One region of the Colwellia sp. BRX8-7 genome, then DNA from elsewhere that is predicted to be linked to it. Evidence: predicted binding sites of a transcription regulator. Region 1 holds the regulator's gene; each other region holds the start of a gene.
What was found. The regulator LexA, encoded in region 1, represses DNA repair genes until DNA is damaged. The targets are predictions, from matches to a motif close to TACTGTATNNNNATACAGTA.
Positions count from the first base shown of each region.

Region 2: a site for LexA is predicted at 1,286-1,305, ahead of H4J57_RS14910 (DNA recombination protein RmuC). Genes of this name have one in related genera too.
Region 3: a site for LexA is predicted at 4,023-4,042, ahead of dinB (DNA polymerase IV). Genes of this name have one in related genera too.

Region 1 is NZ_JACGVP010000004.1:117,605-123,437, reverse strand. It holds gene coxB (cytochrome c oxidase subunit II) at 1-346, opposite strand, end outside; gene lexA (transcriptional repressor LexA) at 912-1,547, opposite strand; gene H4J57_RS05370 (alpha/beta fold hydrolase) at 1,624-2,442, opposite strand; gene H4J57_RS05365 (hypothetical protein) at 2,644-2,769, opposite strand; gene H4J57_RS05360 (DNA repair ATPase) at 2,801-5,833, opposite strand, start outside.
Region 2 is NZ_JACGVP010000015.1:67,619-73,451, forward strand. It holds gene H4J57_RS14900 (fumarate hydratase) at 1-874, shown strand, start outside; gene H4J57_RS14905 (TIGR02922 family protein) at 1,004-1,222, shown strand; gene H4J57_RS14910 (DNA recombination protein RmuC) at 1,448-2,800, shown strand; gene H4J57_RS14915 (diguanylate cyclase) at 2,851-4,050, shown strand; gene H4J57_RS14920 (hypothetical protein) at 4,133-4,270, shown strand; gene H4J57_RS14925 (sodium-dependent transporter) at 4,299-5,636, opposite strand.
Region 3 is NZ_JACGVP010000001.1:25,118-30,950, forward strand. It holds gene rpsT (30S ribosomal protein S20) at 61-321, shown strand; gene H4J57_RS00120 (dipeptidyl-peptidase 3 family protein) at 515-2,167, shown strand; gene H4J57_RS00125 (peroxiredoxin) at 2,299-2,793, shown strand; gene dinB (DNA polymerase IV) at 2,861-3,922, opposite strand; gene H4J57_RS00135 (HupE/UreJ family protein) at 4,160-5,290, shown strand; gene metH (methionine synthase) at 5,412-5,833, opposite strand, start outside.

The sequences.
Region 1 (5,833 bases):
AATCGTCGTTATTTTCCATTTCAATCAGTGTTTTTGTTGCTGGTACAGCCATAGCGATAAGAATGACAATGGGAATTGCTGTCCAGAGGATTTCTACTTTTGTACTTTCATGAAAATCTGCTGATTTAGCCCCTTTGGATTTTCGATGGAAAACCATTGACCAAAACATAGCACCAAAAACGACCACACCAATTGCTACACATATATACATTGCGAGCATATGTAGATCGTAAACATCTCTACTTACTTCTGTTACACCCTTGGTCAGATTTAATTGCATATCTGCCCAAGCTGAACTGGAAAGAACACTCCCCAACAACAGCCAACCTAGGTTACGTCTTTTCACACGACATCTCCTTCACCCTATAAAAGTTTAAAACTTGATACCTAGGACAAAACACATCCTTTAGTACGGATTTTTATTATTTTCTTAGCGATTTTGTTATCAACCAGTTAGCGTCGACAACATCGCCTTATATTTATATTTGTACACATTCCAAACTAGAATTACTTAAAAGTTGATCTGGGTCAATTTAAAAATCGAGCTATTTTAAAATAAAAACCAATAAAAACAATAGAGTATCAACTCTAATACAAGCAAAGGCCTAATAACAAAGGGCTGTAGCCGTAGTATTAAAAATAAACAGCTGAGTATAAATACGCGTATTGCAAAAATCGATCTTGGTTGTTTTTTAATCAGAGAAAGATAAAGTTGTTTGAAGGGGCTTTAGAATGAAAATTATTCTTAGTAAAGAGAAAGGTTTGCATGAAAAGAATACGAAAGGTTAGAAAAGCAAACTTTAGCCTATTTTATACACTAAAGTTTGCGGAGCAGTTTGACGTAATTAATACTATATTTGTTAGATAAATTGATTTAGTTACCACCAAGTTTATTGGATAGGTTAACTTAATTACATCCAGTCTGCCGAGCGAATAACGCCAACTGCCAACCCTTCAATATTAAACTCTTGATCAGACAAATCGACTTTTATAGGAGAGAAGTCATCATTTTCAGCATGTAAGTAAACGATGTTACCTTCTCGTTTATAACGTTTAACCGTAACATTTTCTTCGACACGAGCAACAATTACTTGGCCATTCTGTACATCGGTCGTTTGATGAACCGCTAACAAGTCACCATCAAGTATGCCGATATTTTTCATGCTTTCGCCATTAACTCTCAATAAGTAATCAGCAGCTGGGTGGAACAAATTACCATCAACTTTGTAATGATCTTCAACATGCTCTGCAGCTAAAATAGGTTCACCTGCAGCCACTCTGCCGATTAAAGGTAAACCGGCTTCTTCCATTAACTTCTCAGTCAAACGAATGCCGCGAGAAGTACCTGGCAACATTTCTATATAGCCTTTTTTAGCCAAAGCTTTTAAATGTTCCTCTGCTGCATTTGCTGATTTAAAGCCAAAAAACTTGGCTATTTCAGCACGCGTTGGTGGCATGCCCGTATCGCTTATTTTATCTTTGATCAGATCAAAAACTTGTTGTTGTCGGTTCGTTAGAGGGCGTAATTCGCTGATTTCATTTAGCATAGGGAGCCTGTAAATTTACACAGTTGTTACTGTGAGTATATACAGGTCGTTAGTAAAGGCAAGTTTTCTAGCCAAATTATTTTTGAAAACTCCCTGATTTTAAATAATGGATAACTTGTTCGATAACTTTTTCGTTTTTCATCATAAATGGATGGGTCGTTTCCATTTCAATGTGATCATTCATACCATCAAGTTTGGTACTAGCAACCGAAACTTTACCATCATCTTTATCAGGAATAAGTGTTGATAATATCCAATTAATACTTTGATTACCGGCAATAACACCCAAATCAAAATTAGCATTGCCAAGGTTACTAGGGACACTGAATTCGCCGGTACCTAATTGCATACCCGCATCACCATTGATGAAACTAAAACCAGGTGTATTTTTTAGTTTATCAACAACTTCACTGCCTTTGTTTGGTGGACCTAGCATCACGACTTTATGTAAATTAGGTATTTTATGCATACTTAAATATTGGCGAACTAATATACCGCCCATTGAATGGGTAACAAAGTTAACTTGGCGATTTTCACAAATTAATAGCGCTTTAGAAATAACTTTTTCAGCCAACTCTTCTATCGAATAATCTCTAGAAGGGTAGTTGATATTTATCACAAAATATCCTTCTGCTAACAATCGTTTTTCAATAGCTTTCATGGAGTTAGCCGAACGTGCAAGCCCATGCAGTAAAATTACACATTCACCATTAGCTAAAGAATCTGCTGGCTCTTCAAAAGAAGCTTGAATTTTATAGCCACGTTCAACCGAAGTATCTAAGCTTTCTTGTTCAATCATATTTTTTAAACGAGTTTCTGCATCAGTAATTTTTTTACTAAATTGTTCTTTAAGTAGCGCTAGGTCTGACTTAAGTGCTGCAATTTTTTCATTCATAGCTGCGCTCCATCATTTTTTATGTTGAACGTTAATTATTGACGCTTTATTCACTTTTGAAAACAAGCGAGATAATATTTTTTAAAGCGCGGTTTGAGTATCATTTTAAAAGGGCTAATAACTTTAAACATCTACCATTAGCATTCAGTCATGTGTTTATAGGGAGTATAACGTTATGTGTTCTCGGTTTGGCAATAAATATTAATTTCTGCGCAGTGCTTTACACTCAGGTAACTCCCAAGGATGCATCGCTAACAACAAACCAATATGTTGTCGTTTGTCTAAAGGTAACAAGGCATCTTCTTGGTTTATCTTTACTACTGGCAACTATTTTCTCGTTTAGCATAGCCGATGTTAACTAGGTCTCGTCCGCAGAAAGCTCATCGCTACTTTGTTTTCCTGAAGCGAGTTCTCGACTAATTTTTTGAATATGGGTCTCAGAACTTTTTACTGATTTTTCAGTAGTCAGGTGCAATGTTTTTAAAGTATCAATCATCGCCAAATCGACATTTTTATTACTTTGTAACGCGTTAACCAGCGGCGTTAAAAAAGACGCCATATTTTCACTAAATAACGCCAAAGTTTCGGCTAACGCTGAATCATCTGGTTTTTCAATATTCACTTGCAGTTTAAGACTGGCAAGCGTTTCATTCAAACTATCTAACGCTGCAGATTTAGGCTCTAACAAAGCTTCTCCTATTTGATTGAGCCCTTTTTGCAATAACGATATTTGGCTCGCAACAGCCGCAATCGGGTTATCACTATCACCCAAGTTTTGATGACGAACAAAATCTGCCTTAATTTGTTGCCAACGCACTTTTTCTTCACTGGTTTGATTGTTGCGCAGCTCGGCTAATTTAAGTAAATTTTCTTCAGCGCCTATGGTGAGTGTTTGCGCTTCACCACGATAATGATCGGCGATAAGCTGCTCAACTTCCTCTTCGGTCATAACCGGTACTACTTTTTCCGCCATCTTATTCATATTGCGATAGCTTCCTTGTAACTTGAACGAAGGCTCAGTGCGGTACTTATCGTCTTGGGCGGCAGAGGCAATGTACTGTTGATTTGCTTTTAATACCGTCGCTTGAATTTTACGAATACGTTTAATAACTGCAACTATTTCATTGACCTCTGCTTGCGAGTAATTATGCTTTAGTTCAGTTGTGGCAACTTGTTGACCATCGGCAATTTTAACCAAGTTATAGAGGTCGTCCATATCTCGGGTCGCTAGTGGTGCGATATAGCGATTACTGGTTAAGCTATTTTCAATAAAGCTTAAAGAGAACTCTTCTTCTCGACCACTTAAAGTATCACCTAAGTTATAAATATCGGCTCGGTTAGCCAACATATCAGGAATGCTAAATGCTTCTCCTGATTCGGTATAAGGGTTACCAGCCATGACAACTGCAAATTTTTTGCCACGCATATCATAGGTTTTACTGTCACCATTCCAAACACCATCCACTTTTCTTGAGCCATCACATAAGGAAATAAACTTTTGTAAAAACTCAGGATTAGTATGCTGAATATCATCAAGGTACAACATAACATTGTTACCCATTTCGAAGGCTAAGTTAATCTTTTCAACTTCATTTTTAGCTGTTGAGTTGTTTGCCTGAGCGGGATCTAGTGACAACTGATCGTGTCCTATCGACGGACAGTTTATTTTAACAAAGGTCATACCTAGCTTACTGGCAACGTATTCAATAAGCGTTGTTTTACCATAACCTGGGGGAGAAATAAGCAGTAATAATCCCATTAAATCAGAACGTTTATTATTACCAGCTGCGCCAATTTGTTTGGCTAAATTAATACCAATAATCGGGAAATAAACATCATTAATTAATTTATTACGCACAAACGAAGACAGCGCTCTTGGTTTAAACTCTTCTAATCGTAAGCGTTTACGTTGTGCCGCTAATACCTTTTGTTTTTGAATATGAAAACCTTTGAATGCCGGTTCATGTTCATTTTTAAATTGGCGAAGTCGAGTGATAAATTCTTGATAATTTATCGCAATTTTTCTGTCCGATATTTGCCCATGCTGCCCCAATAAACCGTCAACAACACCTTCGGTGTCAGCCAATGAAGTATAGAATTCACATTGCTCTTGCATCAGCATAAAAATTGCGGCTTCATCAATAATATCTTGATGGATATTCATACTCTGGTGCGAAGAAAAAGCCTGCAACCACGCCCAGTAAAGTTGATATTTTTGCTCTAGTGTCGAACAACCCAATAATGCGCCACTGAGTTGTTTTTCTAAGCTCTTATGCTTTAACTGACTCTCCAGTTGATTAGCTAACTCAACGCTACTTTCTTTAATAACAAATTTCTGTTCGGCTAAAGCTAACTCTTTTAATAGGTAGGTTGCTGACAATAACGTGTCGCATTTCAGCCAAGGTTGACTTTCAATATAGCTATCTAATAGCGTAGCCAATTCTTTAATAAGCTGATGACGTAATTGACTATCACCAAAAGTTTCTTCCATGATATAGAGATTATGACTGCGCTGTAATAAATCTTTTCTACTGTTATCAGCTAATTCTGTGGTGAAAAAAAGTAGCGCGAGTCTTCTTTCCAAGACCGGATAAGCTAACAAGCCAATAGATTCTCTTAAAGCAAGTAATTGCTTTAGAATTAATGCCGCATCGGCATCATGCACGCCCTTATCATAACCTTCTTGATAACGTGGCTCAGCCGCTTTTCTAACCACCTCACCTAATTCATTGTTTTTTACCGCCGCTTTTAAACACTCAAGTTGCGCTTGGCCAGCAAATTCAGCCTCAAATAATAGTGTTGCCGCTAAATACTCTCCTCGGTAGACCTTGTCAGATTCAGAGACCAGCGCTTGCTGCCAAAGGTATTCAGTACCAACAAATAATTCAGCGGGTAGCGTTTCAAAGTATTCACTACCACTGATATGCAAGACCATGTCACCATCACGAGGTAATAAGGTCAGTTCTAATTTTTGACGATTCACCGAAAATTGGTGGTCCCCTATTTTAACTAAACTACCGTCAGCAGAGTAAATATCCGTTTTATCTCTCAGTGCTCTTATGCCCTGCTCTTTAGCATTTTTTAATTGAGCGTCAATGTCATCAGCTCTAACATTGTCATCAAGCTCTCTAAGCTGTGAAATTAGTTGCCTAAGCTTGGCAACCATAGGATCGCCAGCAAAATAGCTGTTTAATTTGTCTTGCTCACTAAACGATTGACTCCGTCTGATCACACCTTCAATAATGCGCTCGGCTGCCGTCATCAAATTCAAACAACGACGCTGCTGTGCATCCATTAGCTGCTGCTTATGTTGTTCAAAATTATCGTATATCTCATCTCTTTTAGTGATGATTTCATTATAAAATTCATCATAATCACTAAACTGACTTTC
Region 2 (5,833 bases), on a different contig from region 1:
CCTTATTGACCGTGGTGCTGAAACAGCCGAAGAAAAGCTGCGTCTAGAAATTTTCGAGCGTGTTAATAAATTAGGTATTGGCGCACAAGGTCTTGGCGGTTTAACGACGGTTGTAGATATTAAAATTATGTCAGCACCAACCCACGCTGCATCAAAACCTGTGGTGATGATACCCAATTGTGCGGCAACGCGTCATGTTCATTTTCACTTAGATGGTTCTGGTCCGGCTAACTTAACACCACCAAAATTAGAAGATTGGCCAGAAATAACTTGGGAAGTCGGTGAAAACGTACGTCGTGTTAATGTTGATACCTTGAAAAAATCTGATATCAGTAGCTGGAAAACCGGTGAAACTGTATTATTGAGCGGGACTATCTTAACCGGACGTGATGCTGCCCATAAACGTATTCAAGATATGCTAGCCAAGGGCGAAAAGTTACCAGTAGACTTTACTGACAAGTTTATTTACTACGTAGGTCCTGTCGATGCTATTGGCGATGAAGCAGTTGGCCCAGCTGGTCCAACGACAGCAACACGCATGGATAAATTTACAGAAATGATGCTCTCTGAAACAGGGTTACTTGGCACTATCGGCAAGGCTGAACGTGGTGCCGAGACCGTTGAAACCATCAAAAACCATAAGTCAGTTTATCTAATGGCCGTCGGTGGTGCTGCATACTTAGTATCAAAAGCTATTAAAAAAGCAAGAGTTGTTGCTTTTGAAGATATGGGGATGGAAGCCATTTACGAATTCGAAGTTGAAGATATGCCAGTCACTGTAGCTGTTGATAGCCAAGGAGAGTCGGCTCATGTCACGGGTCCTGCTATTTGGAAAGCTAAGATTGAAGTGCAAGATGCCAAATCAAAAAATTAATTGATGCTTGTGTAAGCAAATAATTTTAAAACAAGCGCCTTAGGGCGCTTTTTTATTGACGATAATAAGTTGAAAATTTTGTCTATACTAAAAGAACATTAATAAAATTAAGTTTTGAAAACATTAACTATGACTAACACTAACCTGCGCACTGTTACTATTATTTATTATATTGAAGATTCACTTGAGTTAATGCACTTTGTTGGACAATTTGCAGAAAATGCCAGTGGGCGGGTCATTATACCGGAAAAATTTAAAGAAGATAAATCGATTGTTGCTGTGTGTGATGGAGAAATAACCATTCTTAATAAAGTTGGCGATCGCATTCATCTTATCAATGATTATTAAATATGGACTTGTTAATGAACAAGCTTAGAATAAACTTAACCTGAGTATATTTCTATGGTTTAATACTGATAATATTTACAGTGTTACTGATGTGACTTTATGCCTATCGATGAACTCCTTGTTTTTTTAGAGAAAATCCCTACCGAAATTTTTATGCTGTTTAGCGTTATTCTATTGGTATTGTGTTTTTTAATCAGCTTTATAGTATTTTTTAAAATAAAAAAAATGTCACTACAGTTGTCTTTGCAACATGAAAAGTTACAGCTATTGTTTGAAAAATTAACCGTTGATAGTGAAGTCTCAAATAAATATCAACAGCAACAACAGCAGCAAACTAGCTTTAATCATCAACAATTGGCAAACCAACAAGTTGAGTTAAAGACTTATTTTGAACAACAAATCTCTGACTTTAAAATTAAGCTGTTGTATCAACATGCTGAGCAAGGTGAGAAGCAGTCATCGAGTTTACATGCAAGTAGTGAAAAGTTACACCGCGCATTACACGAGCACCAAGTCGTTTTTAATCAGAATCAGCTAAAATCGGTTGATCAACTTGTTGAACACCTAAATAGAGTGACGCACATTAGCCGCGAAGAGTTAACGAAGTCATTGCAAGCATCGAGTGAGCAAATGGCTAAACGTATTGATGGATTAACCGTCTCTACCGATAACCGCTTGAAAGAAATTAGCGGGCAAGTAGAGAAACGTTTAGCGGAAGGGTTTGAGAAAACAACAAAAACCTTTAATGATATTTTGCAACGCCTTGCCTTGATTGATGACGCGCAAAAGAAGATAACGGAACTTTCCTCAAACGTCGTCAGCTTACAAGAAGTATTAAGTGATAAGCGTTCGCGGGGGGCTTTTGGCGAAGTTCAGCTTAACAGTTTAATTCGCAACGTGATCCCCGAGCAAAACTTTTCTTTACAGCACACTTTATCAAATGGAAAAATTGCTGATTGTATTTTATTTTTACCTGAGCCAACCGGTAATGTCGTTATCGACTCTAAGTTTCCTCTAGAAAACTATAAGAAAATGCTGGATAACCAATTAGGGGAACATGACCGAAAATCGGCAGAGCGTCAGTTTAAACTCGACATAAAAAAACATATTAACGATATTAGTTCTAAATACTTAATTGAAAAAGAAACCGCCGATGGCGCTATTATGTTTATTCCTGCAGAAGCTATCTTTGCTGAAATTCATGCACATCAAGGTGATTTAGTTGATTACGCCAATAAAAAGCGAGTATGGCTGGCATCGCCAACCACGTTAATGGCTATATTAACAACGTCACGCTCGGTACTAAAAGATGAAGCAACCCGTAAGCAAATACATGTTATTCAAGCGCATCTCTCACACTTATCTCAGGACTTTAGTCGCTTTAAATCTCGTTTTGCCAATTTAGCAAAACACATAGACCAAGCGGCGAGTGACGTAAAACAAATCCACACATCTGCAGATAAAATATCGTCACGCTTTGATAAAATTGAACAGGTTGAGTTGAAAAATGAAAGTGATGAAAAGCCCACTGGTGCAAACAGTAAAATAGATAATGAGCAAGCTCTGCCTGTTGTTTAACCTGATTTCTTCTCTACCCTTTAGCGATAACTTAATCTAAGGAGTTAATCTTGTTGCAAAGAATTAAAGGACTAAAAACTCTGTTTATTAGTTTAGGCACTGTTGCCTTAGTTTATTTTTTGATGATAAAAAGCCAAGCTTTTTGGCTAAAGCAAATAGTGATTGTCGAACAGTTATTAGTGGTGTTCTTGGCTGTTGTGATCGTCTTTGCCAGTTATTTTAATCGTAGCAGGTTAGCCTACTTATCATTATTGTGGCTTTTATATTACGCCAGTATTACTTTTTCACCGCCTTGGTCAACTTGGTTACTGCAGCAGGGTGATTGGTTAACGTTATTTGGCTGTAGTGTTTTACTTTTATTGTCTTTGATAAAAGACCGTGGCGTTATCTCAATTCATGGTCTTTATCGATTAGTCGCTATCGCCTTAGTGGCTATCATTAGTTATGCCTGGTTAACGATGAGTGAGCCAATTATCATTTTTGTACAAACCTTTCCCCATATTGCAGGCTTTAGTAAGGTTATTCGTTTAGAGTTACCACTAGCTTTATGCACTATGGTTATTGTTTGGCGAGCAGTGATTAAAGCGGATTTAGTGACTTCAGCGGTTGCGCTTTCTTTACTGTTTTGGCTATGTTATCAATATCAATTAATTGAGCTACCGCTAAGTTTAACGCTGGCATTACTCAGTTTGTATTTCGTGTTAGTCATTGTTGTCGACGCTTATTTTCTTGCCTATCGAGATGACTTAACGGGCTTACCATCGCGTCGGGCGCTCAATCAGTTAGCCTTATCACTTGGACGAAACTACACCCTTGCTATGCTAGACATTGATCATTTTAAAAAGTTTAATGATACCTATGGCCATGATATTGGCGACCAAGTATTAAAACTAGTGGCAAAAAAAATTGGCAACGTTAAAGGGGGAGGGAAAGCATTTCGCTATGGCGGAGAAGAGTTTACCATCGTATTTACTGGTAAAACTATTGAGCAAGCCTTAACTGAGTTAGAAGCGGTACGTCAAGCTATTGAAACCTATAAAATTGTCATTCGTCAGCCACAAAGAAAAACAAAACAACAACGAAACGCTAAAAAAGTAAGCAAAAATAGTGAGTTTAAAACGGTCAATGTCACTATTTCAATTGGCGTTGCAGTACGGGAAAGTAAACAAAGCTTTGAACAAGCGTTAAAGTGCGCGGATCAAGCGTTATACAAAGCTAAGAACAAAGGGCGAAACAACGTTAGTGTTTAAAGCGGGCTAAATATGATGATTGTTTGCAAGTATAAGACTGGGCCAGCAAAAATCATCGTTCACAAGCAAAGTGAACCACCTCATGCAAAGCATCATTATTGAGCAAGCCTTGGCATTGTTTATTGACGTTAACGTGACCAGTGATATTATTAATCGCCACCTAGCACAAAGTACCGGCTCCCCTGAACTTGCTTCAGGGGCTTATGTTAAAAGGCTGTAATAATGCTGGGTAAGCCAGTTATTAACGCTTAATTTAATATCGCAACGTTAACAAAAACCACACTCAACAAGAGTGGGCAGACAAAACGAAGGTAATTTCCCCAAATGGGTAGCCACTTTCTGCCTTCTTGTAGCGCTTTATCACGTAATTTATTACCTCTATTCCATAACCAACCGACCACAATAAAGTAGAATAAACAACTTAATGGCTGCAATATGGTTGTTAATGCTCGAATCACTAAACCAAATAATTCGTCAAAAAAAGCAATTAACAACATGCTGGCACAAAGCACCACGAAGGAGACTAGCCATGTCGCTTTTGAACGAGTAAAGCTTTTGTCTTCCATTAAATAAGAGACAGGTACTTCAGTTGAAGAAATAGTTGAAGTTAATGCCGCAATGGATAACAACAAGAAGAAACAGCTTGAGACAATCAAGCCGACATTACCCATTGAATTGAACAGCTCAGGTAATATCTTAAAGATTAACTGTCCTTCACCAATCAACTCGTTATTACTGAAAACTTCAACTCCGGCTTCTTGAGCAACAAAAAGTGCCGGTATGATTAACAGACCGGCCATAAAAGCGATAAAAGTATCAAGTGCGGTGATAGAGATGGCTAATTTACCGATATCTTTACCTTTTTGCATGTACGAGCCGTACACCATCATACCGCCTACGCCAATAGACAATGAAAAGAAGGCTTGTCCCATTGCTGATATGATGAGTTTAGGGTTAGTGACCTGTGAAAAGTCAGGAATTAAATATAACGCTAAGCCTTTTTCTGCACCGGGTTGGCGTAAAATATAAATGATTAAACCAATTAGCATCACTAACAATAACGGCATTAAACGCCCTGACCATTTTTCAATACCGGCATTAACGCCCTGATGTATAATGGCGGCGCCGAGTAAGATAAAAAGTGGCGTAAATAATAAATTACGTTCGGTACTTGATGTGGCTAACCACTGTGAAATATTAGTTAGGCCTAACAGCTCAGTAAATGCTGATAGAGCATGCGCTAACATCCAACCAGCGACGATAGTGTAAAAGCTTAACATCATTATAGCGCCACATAGGCCTATTATGCCGGCATACTTACCTACATTGGGCCAAGTGTCTTTACAGGCCTCTTTTAATGCGGCTACCGGATTTTTTTGCGCCTGGTTACCAATATATATTTCTGCATACAAAGCGGGGAGGGCGAGTAAAAGTGTCACGAGTAAATAGACGAATAAAAAAGCACCACCGCCATTATTAGCGGCTTGGGTTGGAAATCCCCAAATATTGCCTAAACCAATGGCTGATCCTGCAGCGGCCAAGACAAACCCGATACGGGAATGAAAAGAATCTCTAGTGTGTGTCATATAGTATTGAATGCAAATTATTTTTATTTGGTGATGAGCTTACCGAGTTCAGATCATATAGCAACGGTTTTTTAAAAATTTGTTTCTGATAAAATATAAACACTGTAAACCTAGCAACTAATGGCTGATAAACTTGCTTTCAAAAATATTACCCCTATATAGGTTGAAGTTAAATTAATGTCATTATAAATACGTAT
Region 3 (5,833 bases), on a different contig from region 1:
AGGCATATTTCCTCGCCTTAAATTTAGGCTATATATACAATCATATTTTAGGAGTTCACCTTGGCTAATTCAAAGCAGGCGAAGAAACGCGCGGTTCAATCAGAAAAACGCCGTCAACATAATGCAAGTCGTCGTTCAATGATGCGCACTCTATTCAAAAAAGTACTCGCTGCAATTGAAGCTGGTGACAAAGACACAGCATCTAAAGAATTTGCTGCTGCACAACCGATCTTAGATCGTTTTGCAAGCAAAGGTCTTATTCACAAAAATAAAGCTGCTCGTAGTAAGAGTCGTTTAAACGCTGCTATTAAAGCGCTTTAATTTTTGTTATTGAATTAAAAAACCAGCTTATGCTGGTTTTTTTTTGCCTATTATTTAATTTTTTTACCCCACCAATAAAACAAACTCACTAAAACCTGATCCCATCCCATAGATTAAGACCTTGCGCATCCTGCTATTTTTGGTAATCTCTTTGCATTATATATACATATTCAAAAAATACGTGAGAATAAAAATGAGACTAACAAAACTCGCTACTGGCCTTTTGCTTGCCACTAGCCTATTAAGCGCTTGTAGTGAAAATAATAAACAACCACGTTCAGCGCCTACTTTATTAGCAGAAGCCAAAAGTCGTTTAGACATATATAAGCCAGTAACACTTAGTGCTGATTTGAGCCACTTGTCTAAAAACCAGAAAAAAATGATCGTATTGCTTATTGAAGCTTCAGATATTATTGATGAACTTTTCTGGCAACAGGCTTTTGGTGAAGACAAAGCAAGCTTCCTTGCTAGTATTGAAGATGAAAAGGTCCGTGAATTTGCCCGTATCAATTATGGTCCTTGGGATAGATTAGATGGCGATAAACCTTTCCTTTCTGGATATCAAGCAAAAGCGGCTGGCGCAGAGTTTTACCCTAATGACTTAACCAAAGCTGAATTTGAGCAAGCAGATTTTGCTGACAAGAGTGGCTTATATTCGGTCGTTAAGCGTACCAGCGATGGCCAATTAACGTCAGTGGCTTTTTCTGAGCTTTATAGCGATAGCATTAATCGTATTGCGGCTATATTAGAAAAAGCATCAAGCTTTGCTGATGATAAAGAATTTGCAAATTACTTAAATTTACGTGCGACAGCAATCCGTCATGATGACTTTCAAGCGTCTGATTTTGCTTGGATGGATATGAAAAACAATCCTATTGATGTCGTTATTGGCCCAATAGAAACCTACGAAGATCAGCTTTATGGTTACCGCGCTGCTTTTGAATCTTATGTGCTGATTAAAGATTTAGCCTGGAGTGAAAAGCTCGCTAAATATGCTGAATATTTACCCGAATTACAAAAAGACTTACCCGTTAAAAAAGCTTATAAAAAAGAAGTACCCGGCTCTGATGCAGACTTAAACGCATATGACGTCATTTATTATGCAGGTCATTCTAATGCCGGTAGTAAAACCATTGCGATTAATCTCCCCAATGACGAAAAAGTACAGTTAGAGAAAGGTACGCGCCGCTTACAACTTAAAAATGCGATGCAAGCCAAGTTCGATAATATTATGTTACCCATTGCTAGTACCTTAATCGTTGCTGAGCAACGTGAAAATGTAACATTCAATGCCTTCTTTGCTAATACGATGTTTCATGAGGTTGCCCATGGTTTGGGTATCAAAAATACCATTAATGATAAGGGCACAGTACGCCAATCATTAAAAGAACATGCGTCAGCACTAGAAGAAGGTAAGGCCGATATTCTTGGGCTTTATATGATCCGCCAGTTACTGATTAAAGGCGCCATTGAAGAAGGTACATTGCAAGATTATTACACAACCTTCTTAGCGGGAATTTTCCGTTCAGTGCGCTTTGGCGCAACATCTGCTCACGGTAAAGCCAACATGGTACGGTTTAATTACTTTGCTGAGCAAGGGGCGTTTACCCGTAACTCGCAAGGGTTATACTCTGTCAACATTGATAAGATGACTGCCGCTATTGATTCGTTGTCTGAGCTTATTTTAACTCTACAAGGTAATGGTGATTATGAAGGTGTGGCTGCACTTGTTGCAAAAAGCGGTGTCATTAAAGCCGATTTAGCAGAAGACTTAGCGCGTATTGAAGCGGCTAATATTCCTGTTGATATTACCTTTAAGCAAGGTAAAAAAGTGTTAGGTTTATAATACTTTTAAATGAAGTGCCAAAAAGCCTATCAATACGATAGGCTTTTTTGTTAATAAAAAGCTCGAAATAATTTCGCCGTAATCAAGGTCTCCTAAAGTAGTGAGTCATATAAATAAAAGTAGGTTGTTTCATGAAAGCATTTTTATCAATTATTATAATATTCGTTAGCATATTGTCGTTCAACGTTAACGCCAATGACAATAAAGCCAACCAAGCCCCAAACTGGACACTAAAAACCCAAGCCGGTAAAAGCATTTCATTAGCAGACTATCAGGGCAAGCCGGTGATTTTACATTTTTGGGCAACATGGTGTCCCTATTGTAAAAAATTGCAGCCTAAATTAGTCGAGCTAACTGAAAAGTATAAAAATACCGGCATTGAGATTGTTGCTATTAGTTTTAGTGAAGATGAAGGAGCAAAACCACAAGACTCGATTACTCAACGAGGTTATCAATTTATTACCGGTGTTGAAGGGGAAAAAGTTGCTAAGTTATATGGCGTAAAAGGTACACCAACGACATTTTTTATCAATAGAAGTGGACAAGTTGTTTTCAAATCTACCAGCTCAAATATTAACGATCCAAAATTAGAATTGGCGGTTAAAGAAATCATTAAACCCGCATAAGCACAGTAATAGGCACAGTAATAAAAACTAAAATACCGGTACTGACATCATATCAAGTCAGTACTGTTTATAAACTAAAACAAAGCTGCTGTGTTTCTTTGTTATTATGCTCAGCAAAACCTAGCGTTAATCCTATTAAACGTATTCCCCTAGATTGACTACGCAACAGTGCTTTTAACAGTAATTGTTTAAAGGTGTTTTCATCACAGTGGCTGCTTTGCTGTTCCACTGTTGTTTGGGTAAAGTCATTAAACTTAAGTTTAATCCCTTGCTTACTAATAACCATATGCTGATGTTTTTCTAACCTCACTAAAAGCTTCTCATATAAAAGCTCAACGGCACTTTCACACACTTTTTCACAAGACAAGTCTTGAGAAAAAGTGGTTTCTATCGCTAATGATTTTCTTACTCTGTCGGTTTCTAATTGGCGATGATCAATACCAAAACTTCGTTGATACAATGCAGGGGCAAACTTGCCGACAATAGGTGTTAATACGGCGACAGAACTTGCTCGTATATCTGCACATGACGAGAAGCCGTAACCCAATAATTTTTGTGCTGTTTTTGGGCCAATACCCGGAATTTTTTTCAATGGTAAATTTTCAACGAAACCACTCACGTCTGCGGGCGTAACAACACATTGACCATTAGGTTTATTTTCATCACTGGCAATTTTAGCAATAAATTTATTAGGAGCAACACCTGCCGAGGCGGTTAGATTGAGTTCATTAAAAATATCACGACGTATTTGCTCCGCAATAAGCGTCGCACTGCCGTTAAACTCTTTGTTATGGGTAACATCAAGAAAGGCTTCATCAAGCGACAATGGTTCAATCAACTGAGTGTAACGTTGAAATATCGCCCTTATTTGTGCAGAAACTTCTTGGTAAACAGCCATTCTGCCTGAAACAATAACTAGCTCAGGGCAAAGTTGCATCGCCTTTATTGCTGGCATTGCCGAGCGAACACCAAATTTTCTTGCTTGGTAATTACACGTACACAAGACGCTTCGGGGCCCTGTACCGCCGACCGCAAGTGGCACATTACGTAAAGACTCATTGTCACGCATTTCAACAGCGGCATAGAAACAGTCCATATCTATATGTATTATTTTTCGGCTTTGAGTCATGTTTTAGTCATGTTTTAATTATAGTAATCATGTTTATCAAAAGTCCCTTATTTCGTTGTGAAAAAATAAAGCATATTTTCGCTATGGGCAACTCAACCTAAACTGTATACAAACACAGTATAAACTTTTAAGTTAATAGTTCAATACTGAAATAATAATTTGACCACTGTTAATTTCGTGCTAAATACGTTAATTTGTCGCTTTATTTTTTATCAATGACTAGCTGATATTACTTTTATGATTACGCGCCTTTTACAAACAACTTTTGCCCTATTACTACTTTTATCACCTGCACTAGTAAATGCTCACACCAATGAAGCTAACCAAGCAGAGCTAAAATTACTTGTAGATAATAACTACCAACTTAGTATCGATATTGATGTTTTGCATGTCATTAAAAGTCATCAAAAATCATCAGTAGATGAGGCAGATTTAATTAATCATCTAAAAAACCTCTCTTTAATTGAAATAAAGCAATTACTCTCAAAAATATTGCAAATAATAAATCAACAAAGCGCTTTTATTATTGATGAAGAAAGTGTGCTTGTTGCCCCTTTTTCAGGGCTAACGGTATTTGAATTAAAAGCAAGACTTCGCGCTGACTCACCGACTAAAACCATTAAGCTATCGTCGCAGGGTCAATTACCACAAAAAAGTAACAACGCAGCCTTGATATTTTCGCCCATCTTAGGGGATGTCTTATTAACAGTCAGCCGTTCAGAGAAATCTTTAGTGCTATCCGGCCAGAACAGCCATCACTTTTCTATTGATGATATCAAGGGTGGTGTACGTAAACTTTCAACAGCCGAAATTAAGCTACTTAATATTGTTGAGTATATCTATCAGGGCTTTGTACATATTCTGCCGCAAGGGCTTGATCATATTCTCTTTGTGCTCGCGCTATTTTTATTAGCCACTAAGACATCAACACTGCTCTGGCAGGTAAGTGCCTTTACTCTTGCCCATACAATTACGCTAGCTTTGGGTATATTTGGTATTATCAACCTACCCAGCAGCATTGTAGAGCCGCTTATTGCCTTATCAATTGCTTACGTGGCTATTGAGAATATTTTTTATCACAAACTAACAAAGTGGCGCTTACCCATTATCTTTGCTTTTGGTTTACTGCACGGTTTAGGGTTTGCAGCAGTACTTGTTGAACTGGGCTTACCCAAGAGTGAGTATGTCAGTAGCTTAATTTCATTTAATATTGGCGTTGAGTTGGGTCAAATAACGGTCATTGCCTTAGCTTTATTAGCGACGCGCTGGTTTGCTAAAAAACCTCAATATAGACAATACGTGGTGATACCGTTAAGTGCGCTTATCGCCGTTATCGCTATTTATTGGTTTATCGAAAGAACCTTTTAATACACAACACAGGTCATCTCGTCGTTTAACATTGAGTAGTCAAATGAACAACGGCCTTAAACCTACTTTACAGAGATTTAAGGCCGTTGCCGTATAAACTAAATGATAATGGCTATATTAATTACTCAGGTTCATAATCCAAGTTAGCTGACAGCCAACGCTCTGCTTGTGGCAATGTCATCCCTTTGCGAGTCGCATAATTAATCACTTGGTCTTTAGCGACTTTAGCGACCGCAAAGTATTTTGATTCTGGGTGAGCAAAGTACCAACCACTAACCGCGGCTCCAGGCCACATGGCAAAACTTGAGGTTAGTTCCATGCCGATGTTTTCTTCAACATTGAGTAGTTCCCACAACAAACCTTTTTCAGTATGCTCTGGACAGGCAGGATAACCCGGCGCAGGTCTAATACCTTGATATTTTTCACGAATTAAATCATCATTAGCAAGCGACTCTTGTGGGGCATATCCCCAGTATTCTTTGCGAATTTTTTCATGGAGATATTCAGCACTCGCTTCTGCTAATCGGTCGGCAACAGCTTTAA